DNA from 2 places in the Pseudoalteromonas sp. ECSMB14103 genome. Region 2 is predicted to be linked to the other one. Evidence: predicted binding sites of a transcription regulator. Region 2 holds the regulator's gene; the other holds the start of a gene.
The links. Region 2 encodes LexA, which represses DNA repair genes until DNA is damaged. Its sites were predicted from a motif close to TACTGTATNNNNATACAGTA; they were not measured.

Region 1: uvrD (DNA helicase II) is a predicted target of LexA. The motif match lies at 3,458-3,477, and genes of this name have one in related genera.

What each region holds. Positions count from the first base shown of each region.
Region 1 is NZ_JWGY01000020.1:1,039-10,805, forward strand. It holds gene cysQ (3'(2'),5'-bisphosphate nucleotidase CysQ) at 1-542, opposite strand, end outside; gene nudE (ADP compounds hydrolase NudE) at 535-1,107, opposite strand; gene yrfG (GMP/IMP nucleotidase) at 1,170-1,817, shown strand; gene RF53_RS18970 (dUTP diphosphatase) at 1,814-2,437, opposite strand; gene RF53_RS18975 (YacL family protein) at 2,521-2,889, opposite strand; gene RF53_RS18980 (hypothetical protein) at 3,005-3,229, opposite strand; gene uvrD (DNA helicase II) at 3,542-5,707, shown strand; gene RF53_RS18990 (GNAT family N-acetyltransferase) at 5,685-7,757, shown strand; gene RF53_RS18995 (hypothetical protein) at 7,858-8,703, shown strand; gene RF53_RS19000 (nitroreductase family protein) at 8,752-9,408, opposite strand.
Region 2 is NZ_JWGY01000013.1:23,669-46,046, reverse strand. It holds gene RF53_RS17025 (protein-glutamate methylesterase/protein-glutamine glutaminase) at 1-635, opposite strand, end outside; gene cheD (chemoreceptor glutamine deamidase CheD) at 644-1,261, opposite strand; gene RF53_RS17015 (CheR family methyltransferase) at 1,251-2,075, opposite strand; gene RF53_RS17010 (methyl-accepting chemotaxis protein) at 2,148-4,847, opposite strand; gene RF53_RS17005 (chemotaxis protein CheW) at 4,898-5,362, opposite strand; gene RF53_RS17000 (chemotaxis protein CheA) at 5,359-7,446, opposite strand; gene RF53_RS16995 (response regulator) at 7,461-7,823, opposite strand; gene RF53_RS16990 (STAS domain-containing protein) at 7,832-8,104, opposite strand; gene RF53_RS16985 (SCO family protein) at 8,279-8,890, opposite strand; gene cyoE (heme o synthase) at 8,887-9,816, opposite strand; gene RF53_RS16975 (COX15/CtaA family protein) at 9,829-10,818, opposite strand; gene RF53_RS16970 (hypothetical protein) at 10,841-11,335, opposite strand; gene RF53_RS16965 (SURF1 family protein) at 11,325-12,065, opposite strand; gene RF53_RS19700 (DUF2909 domain-containing protein) at 12,080-12,391, shown strand; gene RF53_RS16960 (cytochrome c oxidase subunit 3) at 12,291-13,166, opposite strand; gene RF53_RS16955 (cytochrome c oxidase assembly protein) at 13,202-13,732, opposite strand; gene ctaD (cytochrome c oxidase subunit I) at 13,732-15,324, opposite strand; gene coxB (cytochrome c oxidase subunit II) at 15,324-16,466, opposite strand; gene lexA (transcriptional repressor LexA) at 16,882-17,499, opposite strand; gene RF53_RS16935 (PaaI family thioesterase) at 17,676-18,119, shown strand; gene RF53_RS16930 (hypothetical protein) at 18,121-18,501, opposite strand; partial or broken gene RF53_RS16925 (hypothetical protein) at 18,748-19,218, shown strand; partial or broken gene RF53_RS16920 (endonuclease) at 19,220-19,669, shown strand; gene RF53_RS16915 (S41 family peptidase) at 19,816-21,432, shown strand; gene RF53_RS16910 (hypothetical protein) at 21,432-21,803, shown strand; gene RF53_RS16905 (LysR family transcriptional regulator) at 21,912-22,378, opposite strand, start outside.

The DNA.
Region 1 (9,767 bases), on a different contig from region 2:
CCAACTGCAATAGTTGTAAATTGGCTATTTAAGTATTGACTCACCGACTCAATTTTCTGACGGCGACTTACCGCTAGTGTTAAACTTTCAGGCGGAGCTACGTATATTCGTGTGTCGCTCTTTTCTTCACGCTTAAAAGCACCATTTTTAGCACTCGCAAAGTAAGTAATACCTTTCGACGGCCAATGAATTACACCCAACACAGGGTGGTTATTTTCAATAAGCGCAATGTTTACCGCAAAATCACCACTTTCTAAAATAAATTCACCTGTGCCATCCATGGGATCAAGTAACCAATAACGCTGCCAATCTTGCCTATCGGCTAATGCAGGAATAGGTGTTTCTTCCGACATAATAGGAATATCGGGCGCAAGTGCCTTTAAGCCTGCAACAAGCACATCATTTGCAGCTAAATCGGCTTTAGTTACTGGTGTGTGGTCTGACTTTTCTTGTTGGCCAATATCATCTTTTTTGTATATAGCCATAATGGCATCGCCTGCACGTTCGGCTAATTCAATACAAGGTTCTAATAATTTATTCATCGGCAGCTCCAGATGCTAAGTACTTATCTAATAATAGCAAAGCGGCAACACTTCGTGCTTCGGTAAAATCATCTTGCTCTAATAATGACTGCCATTGCGTTAATGGCCACTTAACAACAACTAAAGGCTCAGGCTCGTCGCCTGGAAGTGTTTGCGGATATAATTGCTTAGCAAATAAAATATGCATGGTGGCATTAAAATAACTAGGTGCCATGGTCACTGTTTTTAATGGTTTAAAAAAGTCTGCGCCAAAACCTACTTCTTCTTTAAGTTCTCTATTAGCAGCTTGCTCTGGTGTTTCGCCTGGGTCGATCAGTCCTTTAGGAAAGCCTAGCTGGTAGTCATTGGTGCCCGCGCAATACTCACGCACTAGCAGCATTTCGTTATCAGCCGTTATAGGCACAATCATTACAGCGCCTCTCCCACCACCTCGAATACGTTCATACTGACGCTCTTCGTCATTCGAAAATTTTAGCTCTAAAGATTCCACAGTAAATAGGCGACTTTTAGCGACAACATTATTACTTAGGATTTGAGGAGGTGTTGGATGCTTTTTCTGTGTCATTGGCGTTAATTTGCTATCATGGCAGTTGTGCTTAATCATAAACTTTTCACAGGGAAAAGCCCATGCTAAATTGGTCAAAAATCGATACCGTTTTACTTGATATGGACGGAACACTCCTCGATTTACATTATGACAGCCATTTTTGGTTAACTGTTCTTCCACAGCAACACGCCTTAGCGAAAAATATAAGCCTGAGCGAAGCAAAAGAAGATATTTTTAAACGCTACCAAGCTGTAAGCGGCCAAATTGAGTGGTATTGCTTAGATTATTGGGAAGATCAGCTTAAATTACCAATTATGGATTTAAAGCGAGAAACACAGCACCTTATAAGAGTTCGTGACGACGTACCCTATTTTTTAACGGAGCTAAAAAAAGCAGGAAAAGAGCTTATATTGCTTACCAACGCACATCCAGAAAACGTCATGATGAAATTTGAACACACCGCAATCGATAATTATTTAGATGGTGTAGTGTCGACTCATGAATATGGCGTTAGTAAAGAGCAGCAAAGTTTATGGCACCAAGTACAAAATGATTTAGGATTTAACAAAACACGTACTTTATTTGTTGATGACAGCGTAGCTGTATTAAATGCCGCAAAAGAATACGGCATTGGACACTTACTTGCGGTTGCCAACCCCGACAGTCAGCAACCACACAACGAAATAGCCGATTACTTAAATGTAACCGACTACCGCACTATTATTTAGCTTTTAGGGTAACGTGCCTCAAGGCCTTGATAAACTAACTTTGCAAAGTCTGCATGTTCGGTATCAAGGCTTTTAACTACTTCCACTAAGTGCTCGTTATCTTCTTGCCCGTTCCACACTTTAATGTAGCTACCGTCTTTATAACCATGGTCTTGGCGAAAAAAGTTTAAGGTATTTTTACCAACATAACCACGGTATAAATCGTCAATATCCATGCCCATTTGTGCCATACAACCGGCAAATGCTGATGCATTAAACGCTTTATCTGCAACAGCAGATGCCGCAAGTATTTCTAACGTTTGTTTAAAGTCATCAGCTTGCTGTACTTGGCTCAACTCACTTTCTAATTGCTTTGCTAAGTCTTGATAGCTTGTTTTTCCGTCAATACGTAGCGACAAACCAAAGTGAAAAATATCAACCAATTCTAAAATAACTTGCTCGGTATCGGGTGTTTGTTTTTTCCACCACTTCCAGCCATGATGATCTAGCATTTCGGCACACTCAACCCAAATAGCGCGATACCATTCAAACCCTTGTGTAAACCATTGTTCATGCACTTTTGTATTCATGGCGTTTTGCATTTCTAGCATGACTACTAGCTTATTTAAATTGGCAGACATATCAATTCCTGTCGTTTTTTAGTTGTTTTAATAATACAGAGAAAGCGCTGTTTTTGCATTTGCTATGTCTGTTTTAATTATTTTTATCGATTACTGGTAAACTCAGCCCACGACTCGATTAAATCAATAAAGTCTTCAAAACCACAACCACTGCTTAAGTCGTTCTCTTCAAGCATTAAATCATCATCTTGATAGGCAATTAAGTCTTCGCTGTCTTGGTGCAGAGCATGAGCCTCAAATAAGGCCTCATCTTTAGATAAAATTAAATCTATTTCTTGGCCTTTTAGAGTAACTGGCTCAAAACTCGTTTTGACAGACACAATAAGTGCTTGCACCATAGCGACTTTGTCTTTGCCAATTTCTTCGTTTAACCAACGACCTATTATTGCGTGTTCGCTGCTTATTTTAATTCGTAAACCACTAATAGGGTCACGTATAAATTGATATTCCATAGCTATTACTTATTAAACGTTAATAACGCGATTATACCCGTAAATTAGCTGTAACGCCGATCCTAAAAAACAAAATAGCGCCATTGGGCGCTATTTTTGTAAAACGTTTAAATACCTAACTTCGCGAGCGGTATCGTGCCGCATCTATTATCGACCATAAATAAATAATAGGTACTAATACAAAACCAACGAGTACGTAAATAAGTGCGTAACTTATAACAATAGCTAGCGCAAAAAATATAGCCGCTAAAATACGCCCTTGTACTAGTTGTCCTAAACCAGGAAAAAATATATTACACAATGCAGCAATCACATTACCGCCAGACCCTTGATCAGCCATACTCACCTCTGTAGTTAATTAATTTTAAATTTTAGTTATCTACTTACTATCACACTTTATGCCAATTTATTAAAGCTTAAAAATCAGTTAGTTAAATTACGACTCACTAATTACTTTGATATTTTTTACTAAATATAGGTCAATTTGATTATTTTTATTATTAATTTTAGTCACTTATCCACGCCAAAAACTATCCAGCTGATTGGTTTTAGAGGCTATTTTTATAATAGCTGTTCATAAAAACAGTATTTTATTTAGCCTAACAAAAACACCTGTTATACTGCCCTCAATATTGATTAAAAAGGCGTAACGATGGACGTTTCAGAATTACTCGACGGCTTAAATGACAAACAACGCGATGCCGTTGCAGCCCCATTACAAAACATGCTGGTATTGGCCGGTGCTGGGTCTGGTAAAACACGAGTGTTAGTTCATCGTATCGCGTGGCTTATGCAAGTTGAACAAGCATCAGCTTATAGTATTTTTGCGGTAACTTTTACCAATAAAGCAGCTAAAGAAATGCGTACCCGCGTTGAAGAAACCTTAAAAGCACCGGTTGGCGGGATGTGGATTGGTACTTTCCATGGCTTATCACACCGTATTCTACGTGCTCATCACCGTGAAGCTAACTTACCAGAAGCCTTTCAAATTTTAGATTCTGATGACCAACTTCGTATGATCAAGCGCTTATTAAAATCAATGAATATTGATGATAAAAAGTGGCCTGCAAAACAGTTTGGTTGGTACATAAGCGCTAAAAAAGACGAAGCACTTCGCCCTAAAGATATTCAAGCTTATGATATAAACGAGCAAATGATGCTGCGTGTATATGCCGCCTACCAGGAAGCGTGTGACAGGGCTGGTTTGGTCGATTTTGCTGAAATACTGCTACGCAGCTATGAAGTATTAAAAAATAACCCGACGTTACTTCGCCACTACCAACAGCGCTTTGCCCACATGCTAGTAGACGAGTTTCAAGATACTAATACCATTCAGTACGCATGGTTAAAGTTACTTGCCGGCGACACAAGCAGCATAATGATTGTTGGCGACGACGACCAAAGTATTTACGGCTGGCGCGGCGCTAAAATAGAAAACATAAAACGTTTTTTAACTGACTTTGATGCTGAAACCATTCGCCTTGAACAAAACTACCGTTCAACCGCAACTATTCTTAAAGCATCTAATGCGCTTATAAAAAATAACTCCGAGCGTATGGGAAAAAGCTTATGGACCGATGGTAACGAAGGCGAGCCTATATCAATTTATGCCGCCTTTAACGAGCTAGACGAAGCCCGCTTTGTGAGTAGCAAATTACGTAGTTGGTTAAATGCTGGTAACGCGTTGCAAGACGCCGCTATTTTATACCGTAGTAACGCGCAATCTCGTGTACTCGAGGAAGCCATGCTGCAAGAAGGCTTAAAATATCGCATTTACGGTGGTATGCGATTCTTCGAGCGTCAAGAAATTAAAGATGCGCTATCGTACTTACGCTTAGTAGGTAATCGCCAAGACGACGCCGCATTTGAGCGTGTAATCAATACTCCTGCTCGCGGTATTGGCGATAAAACATTAAGTCATATACGTGATTGTGCACGTGCTGAGTCACTTCCGCTTTGGTACGCAGCTAAAGCTATTGTTGAACAACAGCACTTATCGGGCCGAGCAGCTGGCGCTGTAACAAAGTTTGTAGAGCTTGTTGAGCACATTGAAGACAAGATTAGCGATCTTACTTTACAAGAACAAGCTAAATACACAATTCAAACCTCTGGCCTTATGGCTATGTATCAAGCTGAAAAAGGCGAAAAAGGCCGCGCCCGTGTAGAAAACTTAGAAGAACTTATAAGCGCGTGTGATCAATACGAACTCCCTGAAGAAGAAGAGTTTAGCTCACCACTGCAAGGCTTTTTAGCCTATACCTCGCTTGAATCTGGCGAAGGACAAGCCGACGAGCACGAAGATGCCGTGCAGATGATGACTCTGCATTCAGCTAAAGGCTTAGAATTCCCGCTTGTATTTATGGTGGGCGTAGAAGAAGGCATGTTCCCATCGCAGCAAAGTAATGAAGAGTCTGGCCGTTTGGAAGAAGAACGTCGTCTTTGTTACGTAGGTATGACCCGTGCAATGGATAAATTATACATTAGCCACGCCGAAAGCCGCCGCCTTTATGGACAAGAGAAGTACCACAGTCCTTCACGTTTCTTACGCGAAATCCCTGAAGACTGCGTTGAAGAAATTCGTATCAAAACGCAAGTTTCGCGACCACCGGCAGCAGGTCGCTTTAGTGCATCAGTAAGCCATGCTGCCTTTGAAGACAGCGGCTTTAACTTAGGTCAACGTGTACTGCATGCTAAGTTTGGTATTGGCACGGTACTTAACTATGAAGGTAGCGGTGCACAGTCGCGTGTACAGGTAAACTTTGACGACCTTGGCAGTAAATGGTTAGTAACGGCTTATGCACGATTACAAGCTGTATAAAGCTCACATAAACTCACTAGAAAAAACACTGGTTGGCGCTCATCATCGTCAACTAGTGCTTATTACTGGCAGTACTGTTTGGTGCTACGAGCTGTTAGGTGAATTACTTCAAACTGAAAACACACTCGTCGTTTCTAAAAATACCACATTAAATAACGCGCAGTGGCCTAATCGTACTCATCAAATTTTAGGGCAAGAATATTCTCACGCCGTATACGATGGCTTTAGTGGCTTGCACCCTGATAAATTAGCAGCTATTGCAGGTACGGTAAAAGCAGGCGGTATTTTATATTTACTGCTACCAGAGCTAAGCGAGCTTTCAACTTGGCCAGATCCTGCCTTAAGCACAGTGCAGTCTCACGGTCATAAAGTAAGCTATAGCTTTTTTAATGAACGCATTGCCCGCGTTGTACAATCGTTACCCGCTTATCACTTTAGTGAATTACATGGCTGTACAGGTAATATCAGCAGAGAAAGCTCTGCCAATAAAATAGATTTTGAACCGCAACAGCATTGTGTAGAAAATATAATTAAAGTGGCTCATGGTCGCGCCAATCGCCCTTTACTCATTAATGCCGACAGAGGTCGTGGTAAATCAGCAGCGCTTGGACTTGCTACCGCCAAGCTTATCGATAAAAAAATACTACTTTGCAGTACACAATTTAAAGCCACTCATAGCAGCTTTAAACATTTAAGTAATGAGTTAAACATACCCTTTGATGGTAAAAGTAAGCAACTTGCTAATTTGCAGTATATTGCTCCAGATTCATTATTAGACTCGTTGCCAGAGTGTGATTTATTACTTGTTGACGAGGCGGCTGCTATTCCAGTTCCTCTGTTATTAAAAATGCTAAAACAGTATCCGCGCATTGTATTTGCAAGTACTTTAGTAGGTTATGAGGGTAATGGTAGAGGCTATACAATTAGGTTTAGTCAGTACATTAAAGCAAAGTATAAAGCCGCTAATATTATCACACTTGATGAACCGTTAAGGTTTGCAAAAGCCGACCCGCTAGAGCGCTATATACGCACTTTGCTCGCACTCGAAGCACAGTACGAAGAAATACAAAGCAATGGCTTAAATAACCTAGTCCACAGTGAAATTACTCAGCAACAACTCACAAATGACGAGCTGTTACTTGAGCAGGTTATTGCATTACTTGCCTTAGCACATTACCAAAGTAGCGTTAACGATTTACGCCAACTACTTGATGCACCCTCACAACGATTGTTCATAACCCAAACACATAATCACCTAGTGGGGGTGTGTTTAGTTACAATAGAAGGCGGGTTACCCCTCGAGCTAACTGAGGAGGTGCTTAAAGGTGAACGCCGCCCACAAGGGCACCTAATGGCACAAACTCTCTCGCAGCTAAGCAGTGATCCCCAGTGCCTTACCCAACTCTCTGCTCGAGTAGTAAGAATTGCTGTTGCCCCTAATCTTCACAGTCAAGGAGTAGGTAAAGCCCTACTGAGTTTTTGCGAATCAAGAGTAAGTAATGAGTGCTATTGGTTTGGTGCTAGTTTTGGCGCTACGGCTGAGCTATTAAAATTTTGGCAAAGCCAAGGGTTTAGCACTATAAAGCTGGGTTATCAAAAAGATAAAAGCACTGGCGAGCATTCAGCACTCGTTGTGAAATGTTTAAACAACAATACGGGTACACTGAAACGATTAAAAGCTGAATTTCAAACCGATATATTTTATGCTTTACTCACACACTTTAAACACCTTGATTGGCAGCTTGTAAATGTACTTATTTCCTCGTTTACAGATAGACCTATCAGTTCAGACATCAAAAAACGTTTAATACGACAACTTAATAATCACTTTTCGCGATTTAGTATTACAGCTACTATTTGGCAAGTTGTAACTCTGGCACCCTCTGTTGTTAATTGTTTAACGCAAAGTGATAAGCAACTATTAATTAGCTTAATTTTGCAAAATGAAAGCGATACAAACGTCATTGAGCAATTAAATATACAAGGCAAAAAAGAGCTTGAAACATGCTTTAAACAAGCAGTGTTAAAGTTAGCTAAAGCCATTAAATAACCCACCCCCTTAATACAATGATTAATTACCACAGTTACTTAAGCTATTTGGTAGATTTGTTCTATTCTTAATACATTAATGGGTAAATTAAGATAAAGGCATGGAATTAATAAACTTTAAAGTGGGCTCCAAAACAATTTCACTGAAAATACTTGATATCTTATTAACCGAGCGCTTTGATAATAATCTCACAACACTACCAAACAACAACAAAAGCTTTATTGGTGTTAAAGATTATATGGATATCCCTACGCCAGTTTTCGATTTAGGAATTATCTTAAATAATATATCAACAGAGCAAAGCAACAAACATATTTTAAAACAGCTAAGATCCTGGCAAGACAAACAAACCAAATGGTTTAATACACTCGAAACAAACCTCTTAAATCAATCAGAAAAATTAGTTATTAATGAAACTGAGCTTCAAGACTTTATTGTTTTTTTTCAGGAGTTCAATACAGACAACCCTGATTTAAAACTTACTATGTCACGCTTTAATGAGCCTTTTGAATTATTACTAGAACAAGCTAGACAAGCCGTAACTGCTCACAGGCAAGGTGAACATAAACAGGTAAGCTATTTACTTAGTAAGATAAAACGTAGCAGTCTTGCTCAGTTAGAGAGACTGTTTGAATCAGCACAAGAGCAAATAACTTTGGATTACAAACCAATTATTGTATTCACAACGAAAGACGGTATAAACCCTCATGTGGGGTTGCTGGTCGATAAAGTTGAAGACAGCCTAGATTATAAAAAAGAAGATATAAAACCATTAGATAAGCTAACTGATATAGGCTTTGATATAGACCCACAAACTAAAGGTATGATGCGAGGCTTAATAAAAATGGCAAAAAATCATAGTGTGCTTATCGATCCAAGTTCCATATTTAAGCCGACTGAACTACAGGTAAAAACTGAAAATACGGAAGCGTATGGCTTATTTTAGACACAAAAAAGCCGAGATAGCCTCGGCTTTTTAATAAAGTTTTTTATGCTATACGGTTGTTATAATATCTTCTACCGCTAAACGCGCCTTTGGCAAACCATGGTTCCAGTCTTCGTCGGTATTAGGGTAACCCATTGCTAGTGCAACTTCACAAATATGACCGTCAAGTTCAGCATTAAACTTCTCACTAATTAGCTCCGGGTCAACGCCTTCCATTGGAGTCGACGCTATGTTCAATCGCGCTAATGTGTGCAGCACATTACCAAGTGCTAAGTAAACCTGCGCTTTAGTCCAACTACCGTTGTAACCTTTCTCATCTGTGTTCATTTCAGCAAATGCATATGCACCCATAAAGTTATCGCGCATATCTGCTGGTAAATGGCCAGAGCTGACTTCTACATCGACACGCTTAGAAAATTTTTCTTTCGTAAACTTAGGATCATAAGCAAGTAATAATGTATGCGATGCTTCTTTAGCATGATGCTGATTAAACTGATGGTTGTTAGCAAATGTATCGTGTAAGCGTTGTTTACCTTCTTCACTTTCAACCAAAATAAACTTCCAAGGTTGCGAGTTAATTGAAGAAGCTGACAAGCGAATAGCCTCTTTAATTACTTCAATATCTTCATCAGAAATACGTTTTGATGAATCATATTGCTTAGCGGTATAACGATTGTGTAAATCTTTGATAATTTGATGAGCCATGTTTTTCTCCAAAACTTATACTAAGTAAATATTTTATGAAGTTAGTTTAATTGGAAAGGATCATTTTGATAATAGTGAATACAGTTAAAAGACTATATAGAAAATATTGATAATTAAAATAGCCTAGGCGACCATTCAATTATTATGTAAGCATGTACTAAAAGTTCGGTATAGTTTGGCCATTTACTAAACCCCAGATAGCAAAAAACCCGTCACATCGCTGTAACGGGTTTCTCTTATTTGAAGCCTGGTAATGTCCTACTTTCACATAGCAAATGCTACCTACCATAGGCCAGTGTATTTAATAGCCAAAACACTCTTAACAAAGAGGCGCTTCGCTTAAGAGACGCTACGCTTTA
Region 2 (22,378 bases):
TCTTTCACATTAATTAAGCATGTTCTATCCATACGCTCAGCAAACGAGGCACTAAATACGGGAGGAATATGCTGAGTAATTACAATAGGAGGGCAATTAACTGGCATTTTTATTAGTACTTCTTTTATTGCCTCGGTACCCCCGGTAGATGCACCAATTGCAATCACTTTATTTAATAAAAATTCAGTCTCTGAACTTATAGGTTTTGTATCGGGTGGCGTTTTTTTAAAGCTGCGTATTCTTGCACCGGCCGCAATTCTTACTTTTTGTTGAACCAATGACGCATAATTATTTAGTTGAGCTCTTACGTTACTTGTTGGCTTAGCAATAAAATCCACAGCACCTAGCTCTAACGCCTCTAATGTAATGGGCGACCCCTTCTGTGTAAGCGTAGAAATCATAACCACGGGCATAGGCCTTAGGCGCATTAGGTTTTTTAAAAAGCTAATCCCATCCATTTTTGGCATTTCTACGTCTAAGGTAAGTACATCGGGATTAAGTTTTTTAATCATTTCGCGTGCTTGGTATGGATCTTCAGCACAGCCCACTACGTTAATGTCGTTAGCTTGTTGCAGTATTTCTGTAAGCAACCCTCTAATTAAAGGGGAGTCATCGATTATTAATACATTTATCATAGCGACTCCTAAAACAACTCTATATTCGATACCACTTCTTGCTTTTTAAGGTTTTGCAAGTAACGTACTTCGCGCTTTTCAATGGTGTCGTTATGTAATTTTTTAAGTTTTTTCATATACACTTTACCCGTTTGTGGATGAAAAAATATTTTTCTAGGCCACGGGCCGCCCATATCATGGGCCACTAGATTTAACGCTTCTTCTTTAACATAGGCGGTAGCAAAACTAATATTACCCAGCCCAATATCTGTCATCGCACTAATTATTTTTCCGCCACCAAATAGCTTAATTTTTAAATTATGACGAGACGCACCGTTTTTTAATACTTCATTAATCAGGTATTCCATAGCCCAATTACCATAACGGCAGTTTAAGCCGTGTGCACTTTTAAGCTCTACGCCTTTTTGTATCGGCAGCATAAAATGATTCATCCCACCAATACCTAACACTTCATCGTAAACACAGGCCGCAATACATGAGCCAAGTACCGTTGAAATCAATTCATTATTTTTAGATACATAAAACTCCCCTGGGAGCACTTTGGCAACAATATGATTTCTTCCTGAATCCCAGTAACGCTTAATGTGTTCAAAGCTGGGCAAAACACTTTTAAATTCAGCCTGCATGTGCTCTCAATTGATACATAGTTTTCCCTAAATTTTTATAATTTGAGTGCTCTTTACCCATACTCTCTGAGTGACCTAAAAATAAGTAACCGTGATCGCTTAGAATATTTGCATAGCGTTTAAATAAATGATCTTTCGTTTCTTTATCAAAATAAATAACCACGTTGCGGCATAAAATAAGATCAAACGGCCCTTTCATTGGCCAGTCTTGCAATAGGTTTAAGCGCTTAAAAGAAATACGCTCACGCAGCGTGTTTTTCACTTTATAGTGTTCGCCATCTTTACTTTTTAAAAACCAACGCTTTAGATGAGTGGCATCTAAGCCATTTACGTTTGCCGCGGTATACACACCTTTTTGCGCTTTTTCTAACACGTTAGAATCTAAATCGGTGGCTAAAATCTTTACATCCCAATTACTTGGAAATGCATTATTTAGCGTCATTGCTAAGCTGTAGGGCTCTTCTCCTGTTGAGCAGCCTGCAGACCATATTCTGACCCGCTTGGTATCTTTGTTCGCCTTTATTAAGTTAGGTATAAGCTCAGATTTAATAAATTCAAAATGATGAACTTCACGAAAAAAAGACGTTAAATTAGTGGTAATTGCATTTATAAACGCATCAAACTCTTGGTCTTTATGCGTATCTAAGTAGGCTAAGTAGGCTTTAAAGTCGTTTAATTTTAGCGCTCTTATCCGCCTTGCTAAACGTGAGTACACCATTTCACGTTTATGATCGCCTAATACAATACCGCAAGCGTTGTAAACTAAATTGGCAATGTCTTTAAAATCGCGATCGGTACACAGAAACTCTTTCATTAGCAGCTCTCATACATAGTAGTGAGTGTGGCCTTATTGAGCGCTTTTCCAATAAGGCCTGTAATCAAATAATTAAAATTCTTCCCACTCGTCTGCCGAATCAATAAAATTATCGCCTCTTGGCTTGCTTTGTACTGCGTTACTTTGTGATTTGTGAGCTAAACTTGGGGTATTCATTGTGGGCGACATAATAGCCATGTCTTGCTGACCCAGTGAAAAGAAATTAAGGAGTCTGCGCATTTCATTTGCTTGCTCAGCCATTGACTCACCTGCAGCCGATGCTTCTTCAACTAAGGCTGCGTTTTGCTGGGTCATTTCATCCATTTGAGATATAGCTTTATTTACTTGCTCTATACCTGCACTCTGCTCTTCAGATGCCTCTGTAATATCTGAAATCATTTGCGTCACTTTTTGTACCGACACCACAATTTCTTTAAGCGTTGCACCTGATTCATTAACAAGCTGAGAGCCATCTGCTACTTTACCTACACTATCTCTTATCAGCTCTTTAATTTCTTTAGCGGCCCCTGCTGAGCGCTGAGCTAAATTACGTACTTCGCCTGCAACAACCGCAAAGCCACGCCCTTGCTCTCCCGCTCTAGCTGCTTCAACGGCCGCATTAAGTGCAAGTAAGTTAGTTTGAAATGCAATTTCGTCAATCACACCAATGATGTCAGCAATCTTTTTACTCGATTCATTAATTGCCGACATACTCGTCACAGCACGATTAACCACTTCACCACCTTGAATCGCTTTATCGCATGTTTCTTCTGCGAGTGTATTTGCCACTTTAGCATTGTCTGCATTTTGACGGACTGTACTCGTCATTTCTTCCATACTTGAGGCGGTTTCTTCCAATGATGATGCTTGCTCTTCCGTGCGCTGACTTAAATCTGCGTTCCCCTGAGAAATTTCTTCTGCGCCACTGGCTACTAAGGTTGCTGATGAACTTATACGATTAATAACCTCCGTTAATTTATCTGCCGTGGTGTTTGCGTCGCGTTTTAATTTATCAAACGAGCCTTTGTATTCTTTTTCAATTCGCTTAGATAAGTCACCGGTTGCCAAGGCATCTAGCATATTGCCAGTATCTGCGACCGCATCGTCAACAATTTTAACTAAACTGTTTAACCCTTGTGCCAAGCGTAAAAAGAACCCCTCTTTACCCTCTTCCATTACACGCTTATCAAGGTCTCCCTCTCCTGCAGCGCTCACTAATTGCGCTATTTCTCTTTCTATTGCAACTTCTGCGGTTCTATCTTCCCACTCTACAACGGTGCCAATTCTCTCTTGCTCTGGGGTTATTATTGGGTTTGCAACCAAACCAAATGTGCGTCCACCAACCTTTATTTGCGTGCTGTAAGTATCTTTTAACGTTGCTAATAGGTTTTGTTGGTGCGCTGGGTTTTTATGAAATACATCAATATTTTGATTAAGTAGATTTTTGCTATCAAAATTAGGTAAGTCTTTTCGAAGGTCATTTTCAGCAATACGCATCATATTTCTAACAGCTTTATTCATGTACACAATGACATTTGATGAATCTGCAATCATGGTATTAGTCGCGACAGTATCAAGTGCTTGGCGCACACGAAGGTTTTCTTGTGCTATGGCACGCTCTGCGTCAGCTTTAGCAACCTTTTCAGTAATATCGTCCCACTCAACAATGGTACCGAGTTTCTTTCCTTCTTGGCTGTACCATGGCGTCGCTATTAATGTAAAAATAAGCCCCGCTAAACGCAGCTCTGCTTTATAAGGTTTATCTAAATTTTTTAATAAATCTCGTTGGTGTGACGGCTTCTTATGAAAATCATCAACACAAGTACCTATTAAATTATCAACAGAAAATTGTGGCAATACGGTTTGTAGGTCTTTTTCACGCGCTTTTAACATGTCTTGCACGCGTTCGTTTACGAATACAATATTGAGGTCTTGGTCTGCAATCATCACATTTGCTTGGCATACTTTTAAGGCGCTGGCTAAGTCTGCAGTTTTACGCGAAGATTTTTCTAACTCTTTTTGAGCTGTTATGTCTGATGCGTATTTAATTACTTTAAATGGCTTGCCATTCATATCATAGATTGGGTTATAAGAGGCCTGAATCCAAACTTCCTGACCTTGTTTTCCTATTCTTAAATATTCACCCGAGTCAAATTCACCGCGCCCTAATTTAGCCCAAAAAGCTTTATATTCATCACTATTTGCGTGTTCAGGTGTAACAAATAATCGGTGGTGCTGCCCTATAATGTCGTTAAGCTGGTACCCCAACGTATTTAAAAAGTTATCGTTTGCATCAACAATAGTGCCGTCTAAATTAAACTCTATTACTGCTTGAGATTTACTAATTGCATTAATTTGCCCTCTTGCCTCTGCAGCAGCGAGTTTTTGTGGTGTTATATCCGTCGCAAATTTTACAACCTTAATAACTTGCCCCTGGGAGTTTATAATTGGGTTATAAGTGGCCTGAATCCAAACCTCCTTACCACTTTTGGTAAAACGCCTAAATTCTTGAGATATAAACTCGCCGCTGTTTAATCGTACCCAAAAATGTGTGTAGTCACTCCCTTGGGCCTCAGTGTTATCAACAAATAAAGAGTGATGCTGGCCTTGAATCTCTTCTAGTTGATATTCCATTACGCGAAGAAAATTAGCATTAGCGGTAATTATTTTACCGCTTGGCTCAAACTCAATCACAGCTAATGACTTATTTAATGCGCTTACAATTAAATCATTATTTGATTCAGACTGTTTTGGATTTCTAAACCATCCCATGCTCATCACCACCTTTAAGTTATTTTTACTTTATTTAGCAAATACTGACTCTAAATATTCATTGTTTTTTGCAAGTCGATTAACGCCACCATTTTTTCACCCACGTTAACTAACCCTGCCACATAATCGTCGTTATTTGTCTCTGAAATACTTGGTACCGCTTTGGCATCTTGCTCTGAAATACTGTAAACCTCAGAAACGGCATCAACGGTAATACCAATAATTTTACTGTCGTGCTCAAACTCTATTTTTACTACAATTACCACTGTAAGCGGACCATACTCTATACTGGGCAAGCCAAATCGCAGCCTTAAATCAATAATCGGCACTATGGTGCCACGCAAATTTATAACGCCTTTTACAAATTCGGGAGCATTGGGTAAAACGGTTATCTCTTCCCAACTACGAATTTCTTGCACAGTTAAAATATCTACGCCGTACTCTTCATCAGCCATAATGAATGTTAAAAATTGTTTCACGCCCTTTTGCTGCTGCAGATTTAGCTCCGAAATCATAACGCCTCCAAAGCAACTTGCGACTCAATACTTAACTCTTGGCTGCCCGGCTTTTTTAATCCTGAAAGCTTTATCAACCCGCTTATATCAACTATCAATGAAACCCGTCCATCGCCCAAAATAGTCGCACCGGATATACCATCTACTTTTTGGTAATTTGCCTCTAAACTTTTAATAACAACCTGTTGTTGCGATAGGAGGTCATCTACCAATAAACCCACTTTTTGGTTGTCGGTTTCTACAACAACAAGCAGGGTTTTATCAAGAGACTCAATGGCGTTATCATGATTAAAAATATCGTAGAGTCTTAAAATTGGAATGTATTCATCACGCAATCTAAGTACGTCTAGGTTTTTGCCTACACGGCTTACTTTGGCAATATCAATTTGCAGCGATTCAACAATAGAAATAAGCGGAATAATATAGGTATGCTGGGCCACTTTAACTAATTGGCCATCTAAAATAGCCAGTGTAAGTGGTAATCTAATTGTAAACGTTGATCCTACACCTGGCGCGGATGTAACCTCTACAGAGCCATTTAATGACTGAATATTACGCTTAACTACATCCATACCAACACCACGGCCAGATAAGTCACTCACTTCATCCATAGTGGAAAAACCAGGCATAAATATAAGCTCGTTTATTTCCTCATTGCTAAGGTGGTTGTCGGCAGAGATCAGTCCATTAGCAATGGCTTTTTCTTGAATTTTTTTAGTGTTTAGCCCTTGCCCATCATCCATTATTTCAATAACAATATTTCCGCCTTGGTGAAATGCATTTAAAGTGACCGTTCCTACTGGATCTTTTCCGGCTTGCAGTCTTTTCTCAACCGTTTCTAGGCCATGATCTAATGAGTTTCTAACCAAATGAACCATAGGATCAGAAATTTTTTCCATCACGGTTTTGTCTAATTCGGTTTGCTCGCCTATCAGCTTTAATTCAACCTGTTTATTTAGCTTTTGCGCAATGTCGCGCACCAAACGTGGGAAACGGCTAAATACAAAATTAATTGGCAACATGCGGATACGCATTACGTTTTCTTGTAAATCGCGAGTATTGTGCGCAAGTTGCGCTAAACCTTCTTGCAATGCCGTAATTGTTGCTGGCGTAATGTCTTGCTCGCTAAGTTGATTAAGCATGGCTTGGGTAATAACAAGCTCACCCACCATGTTTATTAATGAGTCAACTTTATCAATCCCAACGCGAATAGAAGTCGACTCGGGTGTTGTTGATTTTTTATTAGTATTAGCAGAAGTTGGCTTTATAGGCTTAGCTTGTTCCGCCTGCTTCGGCACTAGTTCTTGGATTAATGGCTCTTGAGCTACTGTACTGCTGTCATTTTCAGGAGTGGGTAACTCATCAGTAAACAGGCCGCCACACAATTCAATGGTAATATCAGCATCATCTTCAACCCATTCGAACACCTCTTTAATTGCGCTTTCACCATGGCTGGTATTTAAGAAAAAACGCCAATGTAAAAAGCACTCATCACTACTCAAATTGGTTATTTCAGGGACTTCATCATAAAAAACGGTGGTATCTAACTCGCCTAACTGCTCAAGCTCACTAATCATAATGAGTGGTTCATTACCTGTTTTAAATAAGTGATGATGAGGCTTAAAGTCTATTTGATATGTATCGCTATCAGACTGACTATCAGACGTTTGAATGCTGGACTCTTGCGTTGTGCTATTTATTCCTAGCACTTCTTCAAATTGTGCTCGTAGTGTATCGGCTTCAGTTAAGTCGGGCTCTTGCTCTGCCTGCAATCCAGCCAGTAACGAACGAAGGCAATCAACCGCTTTAAGTAATAAATTAACGTGCTCGGTTGTCAGGGTGCGCTCGCCTTGACGAATTTGGTCCAGTAAGGTTTCAAGTACATGAGTAAAATCAGACACCGATGAAAAACCAAATGTCCCACTCCCCCCTTTTATTGAATGAGCGGCTCTAAAAATAGTGTTAATAGTTTCTAAGTCTTCCTCACCGGGTACTAAGTTTAAAAGCTCAGCTTCCATGGTATCGAGGCCTTCAAAACTCTCTTCAAAGAAAACTTCAAAAAATTGACTTAAATCTATACTCACTTTGCGCTCCTTGACTAACGAATAACCTTTTTAATCACCGCTAGTAACTGCTCAGGATTAAATGGCTTTACTATCCAGCCTGTTGCACCAGCCGCTTTACCTTCTACCTTTTTTTCTAAGCCCGACTCGGTTGTAAGCATAAGTAGTGGCGTAAATTTATAATCAGGTAACGTACGTAGCTCTCGGATTAATGTAATGCCATCCATAATAGGCATGTTTACATCTGAAATAACCGCATCAAAACCTTGCTGCTTAGCAATAGCCAATGCCTCACTGCCGTCTTTGGCCTCTGTTACATCAAAGCCTGCGGTTTTTAAGGTAAAGCTCACCATCTGACGCATTGATGCTGAATCATCAACTGCTAAGATTTTTTTCATATAAACCTCTAACTATTTCTTTCGATTGTTAAATAATGACCTAAGCCAAGCTGATTAATGGTATGTGCTAATGCTGCACTATTGCCGACCCATATAATTTTGTGTTGGATGGTAAGTAAGTGTTTTTGAAGCGCACATAACAGCTGAATAGATGCAGTATCTGCAGACACTACATCGCTAATATCAAGACTTATATCGTCGTTGCTATTGAGTTCTTGTAGTAAGTCTTGGTGGAGCGTTTCAACTTGGGTAATCACAAGTTCGCTTGGAAGTTTTAACATTTAAAATTGTGTAATCCCTTTCATTTCAATTCATAACAAAAGCTTAGCTCTAGTTACTAAAATTGCCATAAAAGGGTCAAAAAAAAATTTAATAAATTTATAAACAGGAATGAAAAAACAAAAAAGGGAGCCTAAAGCCCCCTTAAAATACGTGAAAATTTAAAAAGTCAGTTTTTAGTAGTAGTTTGCAATAACTTTAAACTCTTGCGTTAATTGAGTTGAATTAATAAGCGGCACACTGCCTTGCTTAAACTCAGGTTTGAAAATAGCTCTTAGCGCTCCTGTATCATCAACCAACGCAACTGATGCGCTATGATCAACCGCATAATCAGCTTTTGTTGTATCACTAATTGCGTAAATGAGGCCAAGCTCTCTTACTACTGGAAAAAGATCTTTGTGCTCCCCTGAAACAGCCAAAAAATTGGGGTTAAAGTAATCTATATATTGTTTTCGTTTTTCTGCTGTATCTCTGTTTGGATCGACCGACACAAACCATATTTGTAATGGGTAATCAGCTTCCAGCTCTTTATAAACTGCGTTTAACTTAGCCAATGTTAACGGGCATATATCGGGACAACTTGTGTATCCTAAAAACACTAAATTCCATTGCCCTTTAAATTGCGCTTTTGTCACTGGTTCGCCGTGCTGATTTTTTAACGTAAAATCCGAAAGTGATTTAGCGTTTTCATAAACAAGTGCATTTAAATTTTGAGGATCGTTTTCACTTGAGCACGCTGATAAAAATAAACTTAAAACAACAATTACTAAAAGCCATAACCGTTTCATAAAGGGAGCCATTTATCTATAAATAAGATCACGAAGAGTACCATTAAATGCACTATCGAAAAACGGAATAAATCCATAGCCTTGTCGTTATTAGCTGCAAATTTTAACTTAATGGCTTTGTACATAAACACACTATTTAGCGCACAAGCACCCACTAAATAAATACCTCCTGACATACCAATTAAGTATGGCATCACACACACTAAGGCCAATAAAACTGAGTATGCAACTACACATGTTTTACAAAAGTCGATACCGTGGGTTACCGGCAACATTGGAATTTTTGCACGCTCGTAATCACTTTTTCGGGCAATGGCTAAAGCCCAAAAATGAGGAGGAGTCCAAGTAAATATAATCATAACAAGCAACCACGGCGCTGCTGCCATTTGGTTTGTTTCAGATACCCAACCAAGCAATGGCGGCATCGCTCCAGCAAGTCCGCCTATTACTATATTTTGAGGTGTCGCGCGTTTTAAAAATGACGTATAAATGAAGGCATAACCCACTAATGCAAATAACGTTAATATTGCTGTAAGCGTATTAGCCCACACCATAAGCATGATGAAACCAGCAATACCAATACTTGCCGCAAACGTTAATGCATGTGTTTTACTTAAACGCCCTTTAGCAACAGGGCGATGACGCGTTCTTGCCATTTTAGAGTCTATTTCGCTATCTACTACATGGTTAATAACGGCAGCGGCAGCAGACAACAGGCCTATTCCTAATAGACTAATCATCTGAACGCCTATTCCACGTCCAACATCCGGGGCTAATGCTAATCCAACCCAGGCTGTTAAAACCAACATCGCCACCACTTTAAATTTACTGATGGCTAAGTAATCTTGTAATAGATCGTAAGCACGCAAGCTAAGTGATTGAGTATGTGCAGGCTGTATTGTTTTTTTGTTTATTGTTAGTGCCATTATATTTCTCCTTTATGTGCGTGATTTTAGGTAATAACACAACCTAACCATACTTAATAACAGTATGGCAGCCATTAGGTTATGCGCCAGTGCAACACCCAACGGAAAGTGCCAATGTACCAAAATGAGTCCTAAGCTAATTTGGCAAAATAAAGTAACCAATACTGCTATTACGCAGCTTTTAATTTTTTGAGAGTAAGCGTGACTGTAAATTTTCCACATAATAAGCGCCAAAACTATGCAGGTTACTAATGCCCAAATACGGTGTAATAAGTGAATAGACATTCTTGCTTGTTGTGAAAGCACACCAAACTCGTAGTTGCTGTGCTCAAGCGGTAACTGAAAAACACTCCTCAGTGAAAAAGGCTGAGCGTAATCACACAAGGGTAAACCATTACAGTGTGGTGCTGCGTAATTAGCCGCAAGCCAGCCGCCAAGCGCTATTTGTAAAATCAGCACAAAAAGAGCAATCAAACTTATTCCATAATACCGCTTAGCCCCCGCATCTCCGCCCATAATGGGTTTTGCTGTTAACCTTAAATACAGCAATGTAATTAGCGATAAAATACTAAAACCACCCAATAAATGCCCCATCACAATAAGTGGTTGCAGATTCATAGTGACAGTCCACATACCTAAGGCAGCTTGAAACACAACAAGTAATAGCAATAAAGATGTGAGCTTTAATGGTGTAGTTGGAAATTGACGCTTTAAAAAAGCAACAATAAACAGCGCTAAAATCATCAATCCTAAGGTGCCCGCAAAATACCTATGAATCATTTCTTTCCAGGCTTTTGCTTTTTCAAACACCATATCAGGGTAGCTTTGTGTTGCTAAAGCAATATCAGCTTCATGTTTAGGAACCGTTAAAAAGCCATAACACCCGGGCCAATCTGGGCAACCCAGCCCTGCATCACTCAAACGAGTGTATGCACCCAGTGCAACAACAACTAAAGCAAAAAGTCCGGTCAATAAAACCCAATTCTTATAATTTTTGTACATCTTTAACCTCACACTAAACGGATTAGCTTGAACGAGAATAATTAAGTAGTTTTTTTAAATCCTTTAATAGCCCTTTTTGAACTAAGCGGTTTTCTTGAGGCTTTGCTTTGTATGGGTACTCAAGTACCACAAGCCCCATATGATCAATTAAATACAAACTTGCGGGGGTCAAGCTTGCTTGCTGGGCCATTTTTTTCCACGGTAAGTCAGCTTGTGAAGGACTTCCCATAACAGCCATATCTACCTTTCCTTGATTTTTACCAAGCGCTATATACAAATTATTAAGCGCCTCAAGTTGCTCGTTACATGACGCACTGCACTCACTCGAATAATTAAGTGCTATAGTCCATTGTTTAGGATTATTTTGTTGCCAGTTTTCTAGTTTTATCTCTTCATTTAGAAATTCACCGTGATTTGTAACCGCACTAGGTAACCAATCGAATTTGAGCGCGCTATAGGCTAAAAACAAAGGGATAGCACAACAGGTTACAAACAATAAAAGGGGTTTATTTTTCATTTTTATTCCTTTTTTTACTCGCAAAAATGGCTACAACAACACATGCAAAGGCGATTAAAAACCACTGCACCGCATAGGCGTTATGTTTTTGTGGGCTCATTACAACCGCTTCGTAATGCGGTATCGCAATTTCATCACCCTCACCTTGGCGGTAAGCCATAAAGTTAACCAATGGGAAATTAGTGTGTGATTGTATAAAGCTTAAGTCGATTGATTGAATGCGTTTGGGCAAATCACCACTCGAGGTCTTATCTTCTAGGGTAAAACTACTGAGGTTATTCTCTTTAATTTGTGCTTTGACCGTAAACTCACCTTGGGGCATAACTACTGCAGGTAAAATATCCCGTGATAGCGGGGCTCTCACCCAACCTAAATTAACCAATACTGCACGCATATCATTATTTGGTTTTAACAGGGCGAGTAGGTCGTAACCCACTTGTCCGTTATATACTTGATTATCTAACAACCAGTAATGTTCGCTTAAAAGTGTCCCTTTAAGCTCGACTAGTACACCGGTTTTATTCCACTGCTTTGGTAAATTAAGCAACTGCGACCAACTCATAACACCATGAGTTTGTATTTGAGCAATAGCAGTGAGCTGTTGCTGTTTTTTTTCACCTCGTTCTAATTGCCAAAAACCTAGGCGCACACATACCAGCACGACAACCACAACCATGCAAATTGTGATTATTGAACTAAGCTTTTGTTTGTGCCTTAAAACTACTTGCATAAAGGGTCAACTCAGTGATTATTAAAATTATTATTGTACTGTTGTTAATGTTTATACTTTTTAACTTATTTAGAGCGCTATTTATTATGGTGTCTGGGAAAACAAACGGGCGACCTATGTCTCACTTTTTAGGACGCCGAGTGTTGTTTTCGGTTGTTGTATTAGTGGTCGCAATCGCAGCAGTTAAGCTTGGTTATATAAAGGCAAATAGCTCGCCGATCAACGTTACAGCACATATACAAACACAAATAAACACAGCCATACCACATCAACAAAATGCCAATACCAAGCAGCAGCTTGAAACGCAAAGTGCTTTTCTTTGGTAAAATGACCTTTTAATATTCGTATTAAAATAACAAATAAAAGTATGGCTCCGAGTGTGACATGCATGCCATGAAAGCCTGTAAGCAAAAAGAATGTATTACCGTACACACCGGCATCTAATGTTAAATTTAAGTCATTGTATGCATGAACGTATTCCTCTACCTGCAATGCTAAAAAGCACACGCCTAATAACACCGTAAGTCCTAAAAACACTTTCAGTGGTTTACGTTTGTTGTTTTCCATTGCAACATGGGCAAAATGTAACGTGACCGATGAAGCGATTAAAATTAACGTATTGATTAATGGTAGGCCTTGCCACCCCATAGCTTGGGTTGTGTCACCGGAAGGTGTAACAACCAAAGGCCACATAGCTTCAAAGGTAGGCCACAACACTTCATTAGTCATAGCATTGTTACCCGCGCCCCCCAACCAGGGCACCGAAATCATACGTGCATAAAATAACGCACCAAAAAAGGCCATAAAAAACATAACCTCAGAAAAAATGAACCAGCTCATGCCTTGTCGAAAAGAACGATCCATTTGTGCTGAGTACAACCCTTGGCCTGACTCGTGAATAACATTTTTAAACCAGCCAAATAACATATATAAAAGAACGGCTATACCGGCATAAAGTAAATAAACACCGCTCCCCCCTTCCTTGCCAACTTCCATAACTGTTAAGCCTGCGCCTACGGCGATAAAAAACAACGCAACCGCTCCTACAATGGGCCACGGGCTTTGCTCTGGTACGTAATAATGCTCATGTTCTTGATTCATTTTACTTGCTCCTAGTTTCGCACTAGTGTTTGTTGCTAGTTATTACTGGCAACTAGTTGCTCACTAATATCAAATACGGTGTAAGACAAAGTTAGCTCTTCAACATCACTTGGAAGCGCTGTATCAACATAAAAAAGCAATTTAAATTCGAGCTCTTCCCCCGCTTTTAGGGGTTGTTGATCAAAGCAAAAGCAGGCCATTTTGTGTAAATATTTTGCCGCTTTGCCTGGTGAAACAGACGGTACTGCCTGCATAACTTTATCGAGTTCACTACTATTTTTTGCGCTAAAAACGACTTCTCGCATTTCTCCGGGTTTCACAACCACACTGTACTCTTTTGATTTCACCTCAAAAGGTGCACCGCTTTGTGCATGAGTTGTAAAACTCACGCTAACGTCCCTTGTTTGCTCAATCACGCTACTTTGCTGCGCTTGCTCTAACGATGGCTTACCATTTAGCCCGGTTAAGTCACAAAACACGTCGTATAACGGCACTAAGGCAAACGCAAACGCAAACATACCTATGCTGATAATAATCAAGCGTTTAAGGAGCGGTGCGTGGGTCATTATTTAATTTCCGGTGGTGTTGAAAAGGTATGGTAAGGCGCAGGGGATTCAACTTCCCACTCTAACCCTTCAGCGCCATCCCATACTTTTGCAGGGACTTTTTCGCCGCCTCTTGCACATTTAAAGACAACCACTACAAACAACAGCTGAGATAAACCAAATGCAAAACCACCAATACTTATAATTGCGTTGAAGTCTGCAAATTGCAGTGCATAATCAGGAATACGACGAGGCATACCAGCCAAACCCACAAAATGCATTGGAAAAAACAGCACATTTACACTGACTAACGACAACCAAAAATGCCACTTAGCCAGCGTGATATTAAACATATTGCCAGTCCATTTTGGCAGCCAGTAATAAGCACCGGCCATGATTGAAAATACCGCCCCTGTCACTAATACATAATGAAAATGAGCCACTACAAAATAAGTGTCGTGGTATTGAAAATCAGCGGGAGTAATAGCAAGCATCAACCCTGAAAAACCACCTAATGTGAACAGCACTATAAAAGCAATACTGAACATCATAGGGACTTCAAAGCTAATAGAACCGCGCCACATGGTGGCTACCCAATTAAATACTTTCACGCCGGTAGGTACCGATATCAGCATTGTGGAGTACATAAAAAATAGCTCTGCAGCTACCGGCATACCGGTGGTAAACATGTGATGCGCCCACACAATAAAGCTTAGTAATGCTATAGATGACGTGGCATAAACCATAGATGCATAGCCAAATAGCTTTTTACGCGAAAAAGTAGGCACTATGGTTGAAATGATACCAAACGCTGGCAAAATCATGATGTAAACTTCGGGGTGACCAAAAAACCAAAATATATGCTGGAACATCACCGGATCGCCACCGCCGGCAGCGTCAAAAAAGCTAGTCGCAAAATATTTATCGGTTAAAACCATGGTCACCGCCCCTGCCAAAACGGGCATAACAGCAATGAGTAAAAATGCCGTTATTAGCCATGTCCATACAAACAGGGGAAGTTTCATCCACGTCATGCCAGGTGCACGCAAATTAACTATAGTCACAACCACATTAATAGCACCCATAATTGAGCTAATACCCATTATGTGCACCGCAAATACAAACAAGGCAGTATTGTCGTTACTGTATGTGGTTGAAAGCGGAGCATAGAAGGTCCAGCCAAAAGCAGGACCTCCTCCAGGCATAAATAAAGAAGCAAGCAAAATTAAGAATGCGAAAGGTAAGATCCAAAAGCTCCAGTTATTCATTCTAGGTAATGCCATATCTGGCGCACCTATCATTAACGGTATCATCCAATTGGCTAATCCCGTAAAGGCAGGCATAACGGCGCCAAACACCATTATTAAACCGTGAACTGTAGTCATTTGATTAAAAAAGTGGGGATCGACCAACTGCAACCCTGGCTGAAATAATTCGGCCCTGATCACCATAGCCATGGCGCCACCAATTAAAAACATGGTCAACGAAAATATTAAATATAAACTGCCAATATCTTTATGATTTGTTGTATAAAGCCAGCGCTTAAAGCCTTTAGCTGGATGATGAGCATGATGCGCTTCATTGGCGTTTGGTTGTTCTGCTATGCTACTCATTAGTTAGCCTCCACGTCGGCATCAAGTGCTGCTTGAATCTCACTAGGCTGAATAACATCACCGGTATCGTTACCCCATGCATTTCGCTTGTAAGTAATAACCGCAGCCAATTGTTTTATAGATAACTGCTTGGCAAATGATTGCATTGCCGTACCTGGGCTCCCATGGATAAGTATGTCTATATGACCTTTGATATCGCCAAGTACAATTGGGCTGCCTTTTAGAGCCGGAAATACGCCCGGTAGCCCTAACCCTGTAGGTTGATGACATGCTGCACAACTTGCCATGTATACTTGAGCGCCCAGCTCCATTAGCTCTTCTTTAGGTAATGTTTGATCAAGTAAAGCGGCATCAGCTAAAGCTGCTTGTTGCTTAGCTTGTTTAGCATCGGCCAACCATACTTTAAAGTCAGCCTCAGATTTGGCCTCTACCACAACGGGCATAAACCCGTGATCCTTACCGCACAGCTCGGCACACTGACCCCGGTAAATGCCTTCTTCGTTTATGTTGGTCCATGTTTCGTTAATAAAGCCTGGGTTGGCGTCTTTTTTAACGGCAAAGTCTGGTACCCACCAAGAGTGGATAACATCATCTGAGGTCATTAAAAAACGAATTTTTTGATTAATTGGCAGTACGAGGGGTTTGTCTACCTCAAGTAAATAATTTGGGTTTTTATCAGCTAAATTAGTTATTTCATCCTGAGGAGTTGCAAGCATTGAGTAAAACTCTACATCTTCTCCCATATATTCATAATGCCATTTCCACTGTGAACCTGTAACTTTAATTGTTAAGTCGGCTTTACTGGCATCTTCCATAGCGATTAAGGTTTTTGTAGCTGGCACTGCCATTGCAATTAAAATAACAAATGGAATGGCGGTCCAAAGAATTTCTACTTTGGTGCTTTCGTGGAATTGAGCGGGAACCGCTCCTTTAGATTTGCGATGATGAATGAGTGCCCAAAGCATAATGGCAAACACTATTATCCCAATCACACAACATATAAAAAATATGGTCATGTGTAATTCGTAAACATTTTCACTTATATCTGTAACGCCCTTACGCATATTAAATTGGCTATTTGCCAAGGCTAACTGCGGAAAAACACACAATATAAGCCACAAGGTACAACTAAGTTTACCCATGTGACGACTCCTTTGATGCTGTTGCTAGTGCAAAGCGAAGAGGCATACGGCTTAAACGCCAATTCGTTATTTTTATTTTTTTATTAATGCCGTTTTATTTATAAAAATTGGCATTCACTGCGCTAGCAAAAGTTTATTGTGTGTGCTCAAAACTTAAAAGCGATGAGTATTGCCAGCGTCAGCTTATTAACAATTAGTTAATATTTAACCACCATGCAAGTTTTTTGTATTAAAAACAAACAATAAATATATAAAAAGTAGAGAGTTGACTTAGTTGAACATAGAAGAAAATGGCTCAAATCGAGAGGTGGTAAGGGCTAAGGATGAAATGAAAGAGTGTGAATAAAAAAAAAACAAAATTTTAAAAATAAAAAAAGCGCACCAAAAAAGTGCGCTTTTTATAAAATAAGAAAAACTACATCCAGTCCGCGTTACGAATTACACCCACTGCTAAGCCTTCAATGTTGAACGACTCAGTTTCAAGATCGACCTTAATTGGTGCAAACTCGTCATTTTCGGCATGAAGCAACACCTGACGACCCGCTTTTTCAATGCGTTTTACGGTTACATCGTCATCAACACGGGCAACCACAACTTGACCATTTTCAGCCACTTGTGTTTTATGCACAGCAAGTAAATCGCCATCCATAATGCCTATATCTTTCATACTCATACCATTTACGCGCAGTAAAAAGTCGGCAGCTGGTTTAAACATTAATGGGTCAATTTTACAGTGGCTTTCAACATGTTCTTGCGCCAAAATAGGTGAACCTGCCGCAACTCGGCCAATAAGCGGTAAACCTAATTGTTCTGGCTCCTCTTCTTCAACAAGTTGAATTCCACGGCTTGCGCCAGGTTTCATTTTAATCACCCCTTTTTTGGCAAGGGCTTTTAAATGTTCCTCAGCGGCATTTGCACTTTTAAACCCTAACGTTTGTGCTATTTCGGCACGTGTAGGCGGCATACCAGTGTCTTTAATAAACACTTTAATTAATTCGAGTATTTGAGCTTGGCGTTTAGTTAATGGGCGCATACAACTGGTTTTCCATACAGTACATTTAACTGTGAGTATATACAGTTAAATAAAAATCGCAAATTTAAATTATCCGTTCAAATAGCTAAATTACTTCCTTACGTGTACATTTTAGAGGCTTTATAAAATAGCCTATAAAAATAGTAACTTGCTACAATAAATTTAAAGGAATCTATATGAGTATTTGGCATCAACCCATTACATTAGCATTGTGTAAACAATTGGACGAAGGCATTAATGGCCAAGGGACGCTAATGAAAACCATGGGGATAGAAATAACAGAGATAGGCGACGATTACTTAGTAGCAACTATGCCTGCAATCCCTGCACACCATAACCCTATTGGCATGGTTCATGGCGGCGCAAACGTTGTACTCGCCGAAACCGTAGCGAGCTATGCTGCTAATTTTGTGGTTGATTTCACAAAGTTTTACTGTGTTGGGCAAGAAATAAGTGCAAGCCATTTAAAGGCTTCTCGCAATGGTACATTAACAGCAACAGCACGCGCATTTCATATTGGAAAACGAAGCTCTGTTTGGGAAATAAAAATCACAAACAGCCGCAACGAGCTGTGCTGCGTATCGAAAATGACCGCAGCCGTTGTTGAGCGAAAGACGTAAGTTATTTTTCGAGAGGGTAAATTGTTATTTCCATACCCGCGCCAATAGCAGATATACGCAGTAGTGTATCTGCATGTAAAGCTTGATTAAAACATTTTGGCGACGTGCCTGACTCAAACCCTATATCAAACGTTCTACGTGAGCAGCTTAACCATTGCTTTAATGCATTGCGTGAACATGACTCAATAAGCTCACATATATGGTTTATTGCTTTGTCTGGTGATTTTACATCGCCAGCTACCTCAATACGTGCTAATTGACGGTATTCGTCTTTGTCATAATGTAAAATCGTTGCGACTTTTTTTAGGTCGGCCACCAGCACACTAATATCTTGTTTTGACTCAAGCTCTAGATCTACATTTAAAAATTGAATTTCCGACATTGTCTCGTATTTATCCTCTAATGGTTACCATGCAAACTTTAACGCAGTTTTACCTTTATACCAAATCAACACCCTATAAATAGACGTTTTATATGGTAATACTCTTATTTTAGAGTGCGATTGCTACTTACAATTGGCGCTATTGTGCTGAAACGCTATTTTAATGCACTAGTGCGACATTTTGTCGCACTCACCTTGCTCAACCATCGCGTAAAATGTTTTGTAAAAATAATAAGATAAACACACATGAAAAAAATTTTTAAACCAGCACGTAAACTTCATAAATGGTTGGGCTATTTATTAGGAATACAAATACTAGCTTGGTTGCTTGGCGGTTTGGTTATGAGTGCTATTCCGCTTGAAAAAGTACATGGTAAACACTTAGCAACACGCACCCTGGCTAACCCCTTTAAAAGCAGCGATTACGTCGCATCAATTGATAATATTGTTTCACAAGTAACTAATCCGACTAAGATAACCTTTGCGCATTTTTTATCTACCCCACTTATAACTGTAACCAGTGAAGGCAACCCTCAAAGTTTTAATGGCATGACTGGGCAACCATTCAAAGCCCCCAACAAACAGCAAATAATTGCTAATGCACACGCGCATTTACTTATTGATGCTCAACCAGTAAGTACAACTTTATTAGGTTTAGGGCCAAGAGAAAGCGGTTATAAAAAAGATGTATGGAAAGTACAATTTAACGATACATTGTAATACATTTACCCGCTCAGGCAAAGTAAACAAGCGCGCTTTACGTATTGAATGGGAGCATATTGTATCGGCATGGGAGTTTGGGCATCAACTACAATGTTGGCAAAATGGTGGGCGGAAAAACTGTCGTAAAGTCAGCGAAAAATTTCGAAAAATGGAAGCTGATATAAATAACTTAGCCCCCGCAATTGGCGAAATAAATGCTGACCGCTCTAATTATCGTTTTGGCATGCTAGGTGGAGCCGCGACTCAATACGGCCAATGCGATGTAAAAGTAAACTTTAAGCAACGTGTTGTTGAGCCACCATTTTATGCCCGTAAAAAAATTGCCGACGCCTATGCTTACATGCAAAAAACCTATGGTTTAAAAATTTCAAAACAACAACAAAAACTTTTTAATGCGTGGCAAAAGCAAGACCTAGCACTAAAAAGCACTATACAAAAAATGTAATGATATTCCCGCTAATAAGCGAACTTAAAATACTGCTTTACCAATAAAAAATGACACAATTATTTACATAAAGAAAAAGCAAAACGTTGAATAAATAATCAGGTGTTGTAGTATTTTAAACAACTTATTTACAGGAAGTACCGAATATGTTTAAAAACAACACTCTATCGCTTGCAATTATTAGCGCGCTCTCAGTTTTTGCTTTAACAGGTTGTGGTGGAGGCGGAGGTAGCAACACTACACCAGCGCCTGTCACGCCACCTACAAGTAGCACACCGACATGGACTGCCGGTGTATTTGAACCTTCAGACGAACTCAAAAACTTTTGCGAAAACCCACGTACAGGTAACGACCCGTTTAATAATAATGAGCCTTACCCTGACCAAGCTGGTTCAGCCTTATACGAAAAACTATGGCTTCGCTCATGGAGCGACGAAACATACCTGTGGTATGACGAAATAGCCGATAACGACCCTGAATCGTTCGATACCGTCGCTGACTATTTTGCTCAACTAAAAACCGAAGAGCTAACCGATTCAGGCGCTAAAAAAGATAACTTTCATTTTTCAGAACCCTCTGAAGATTACTTCCAAGAAGCACAATCGGGCGTTACCTCTGGTTATGGTATTAACTGGGCATTTATTGGTGATTCAGCCGATAGAATTTTACGTGTTGCTTACCTTGAAGATGACTCACCAGCAAGCCAAATTGGCTTTCAACGAGGCGATACCGTACTTGAAGTGGATGGCGTAAGTATTAATACCAATACCCAAGCCGGGATTGATACTTTAAACGAAGGCTTATTTAGCCCAACCAACGGTGATTCGCATACAATTGTTGTTCGCAGTAACGACGGCACGGAAAAAACATTTAACGTCACAGCGGGTAACATTGAGCAAACGCCTGTTCAAAATGTAAAAACGATTGTAACAAGCAATAACACGCGCGTTGGTTATATGCAGTTTAATAGCCATATAGGTATTGCCCAAGAGGGCCTAATTGATGCAGTAAATAAATTTAGAACCGATAACGTAGACGAACTCGTTATTGATTTTAGATACAACGGCGGTGGTTTATTAGCGCTGTCTGCGCAGCTAGCGTATATGGTGGCAGGAAGTGCCAATGTACAAAACCGCTTTTACTATCAAACGCAACAAAATGATAAACAGCCTGTCGATTCTCCATTTCCGTTTATTGACGAAGAAATAGATTACTCAACGTTTTTTAGTACTGGCGATAAATTACCTGATTTAAACTTATCTAAAGTGTATGTACTAAGTACATCAGGTACCTGTTCAGCCTCTGAAGCATTTATTAATGGCTTAAAGGGAATAGATGCAGAGGTGGTACTTATTGGCGACACAACCTGTGGTAAACCATACGGATTTACGCCTACACACAACTGTGGAACAACCTACTACACCATTCAATTTAGTGGCGTTAACAGTAAAGGCTTTGGCGAATATGCCGCAGGCTTTACCCCAACACCAACACCACAATTTAATGCCGATGTACAAGGGTGTGTTGTTAGTGATGACTTTGATAATCAACTTGGTGATAGCAACGAAGGGTTACTATCTACAGCACTTTTTCATATAGATAATAACGGCGAGTGCCCAATCACAACAACGGTCGCTAATAGTAAAGTAGATGTACCAAGCTTTGCTGCAACGGGCGAAAAACTGCAGCCTTTAAACGCACCAAATGATCTTACCCGCGGTAACATGGACCTTACATGGCCTACGTTGTCTAAGGAGCAATAATGGTAAAGTTACTGGCGGTACTCACTGTATTAATAAGTATAGGAGGGTGTAATAGTATGAGTAATGCCGTTGCAAAGCCTGCGCTATTAACAGAGGTTAACCCAGGCGTTATAACTGTGCTGCAACAGGCAATAATAAAAGCTAAAGGCGGTACGCTTGTTACACTGGCCGACACCGTTTTTACGAAACGCAGTGAGCTTTTACTAAGCCATGGTACAAGTAAAGATCCCAATGGTATGCCCATTATGGGCGCGCATAATATCAAGTCAGAAAAGTTTGTTTTGCAAATTATTGGCGAGCAATGCGTGCTGTATTACCCTAAAAAAGATCTCACTATTGAGCTTAAAAACGTAAGTTGTAAAGCACAGTAATTTAAAAACTAAAAAGGCGTACAACTTGTTGTTGTACGCCTTTTCATTGTAAAACTGTTTAAATGCTAATTGCCAAAAAATAACTCGATCGGGAGCCCTTCAATTTTTTTACTTAGCAAGTTTATTAAAATGCGCCTTTAATAAGCCTGCAAAAGCTTGTACTTTCGCGGTGCGATGCACTAAATGGTGGGTCACTAACCACACATCGGTGGGCCAATTTAATTCATTATGTAGCACAGGAACCAAATCGCTATATTGCGCTGCTACATCATGTTGTAAACCACCAATCCCTAAGCCTTTAATAATCGCGCGTGTAGCCTCGGCAGTTTCTGATACACGTAATTTGATTTGCGATGCAGGAATGTTTTCGTCTGCCCAAGCAAAATAAGGTACCCGCGCATTATATCCCGCCACTCCGGATACAAAATTATGCTGCAATAAATCACCTAGTGATTTAGGCATGCCATGCTTTGTAATGTAGCGTTTGTTAGCATATAAACCCGATGTAAGCTTTGCTAAGTGCTGAGCTATGTAATCCCCTTCATCAGGTTTAGGCCCTGCACGAAGCGCAATAT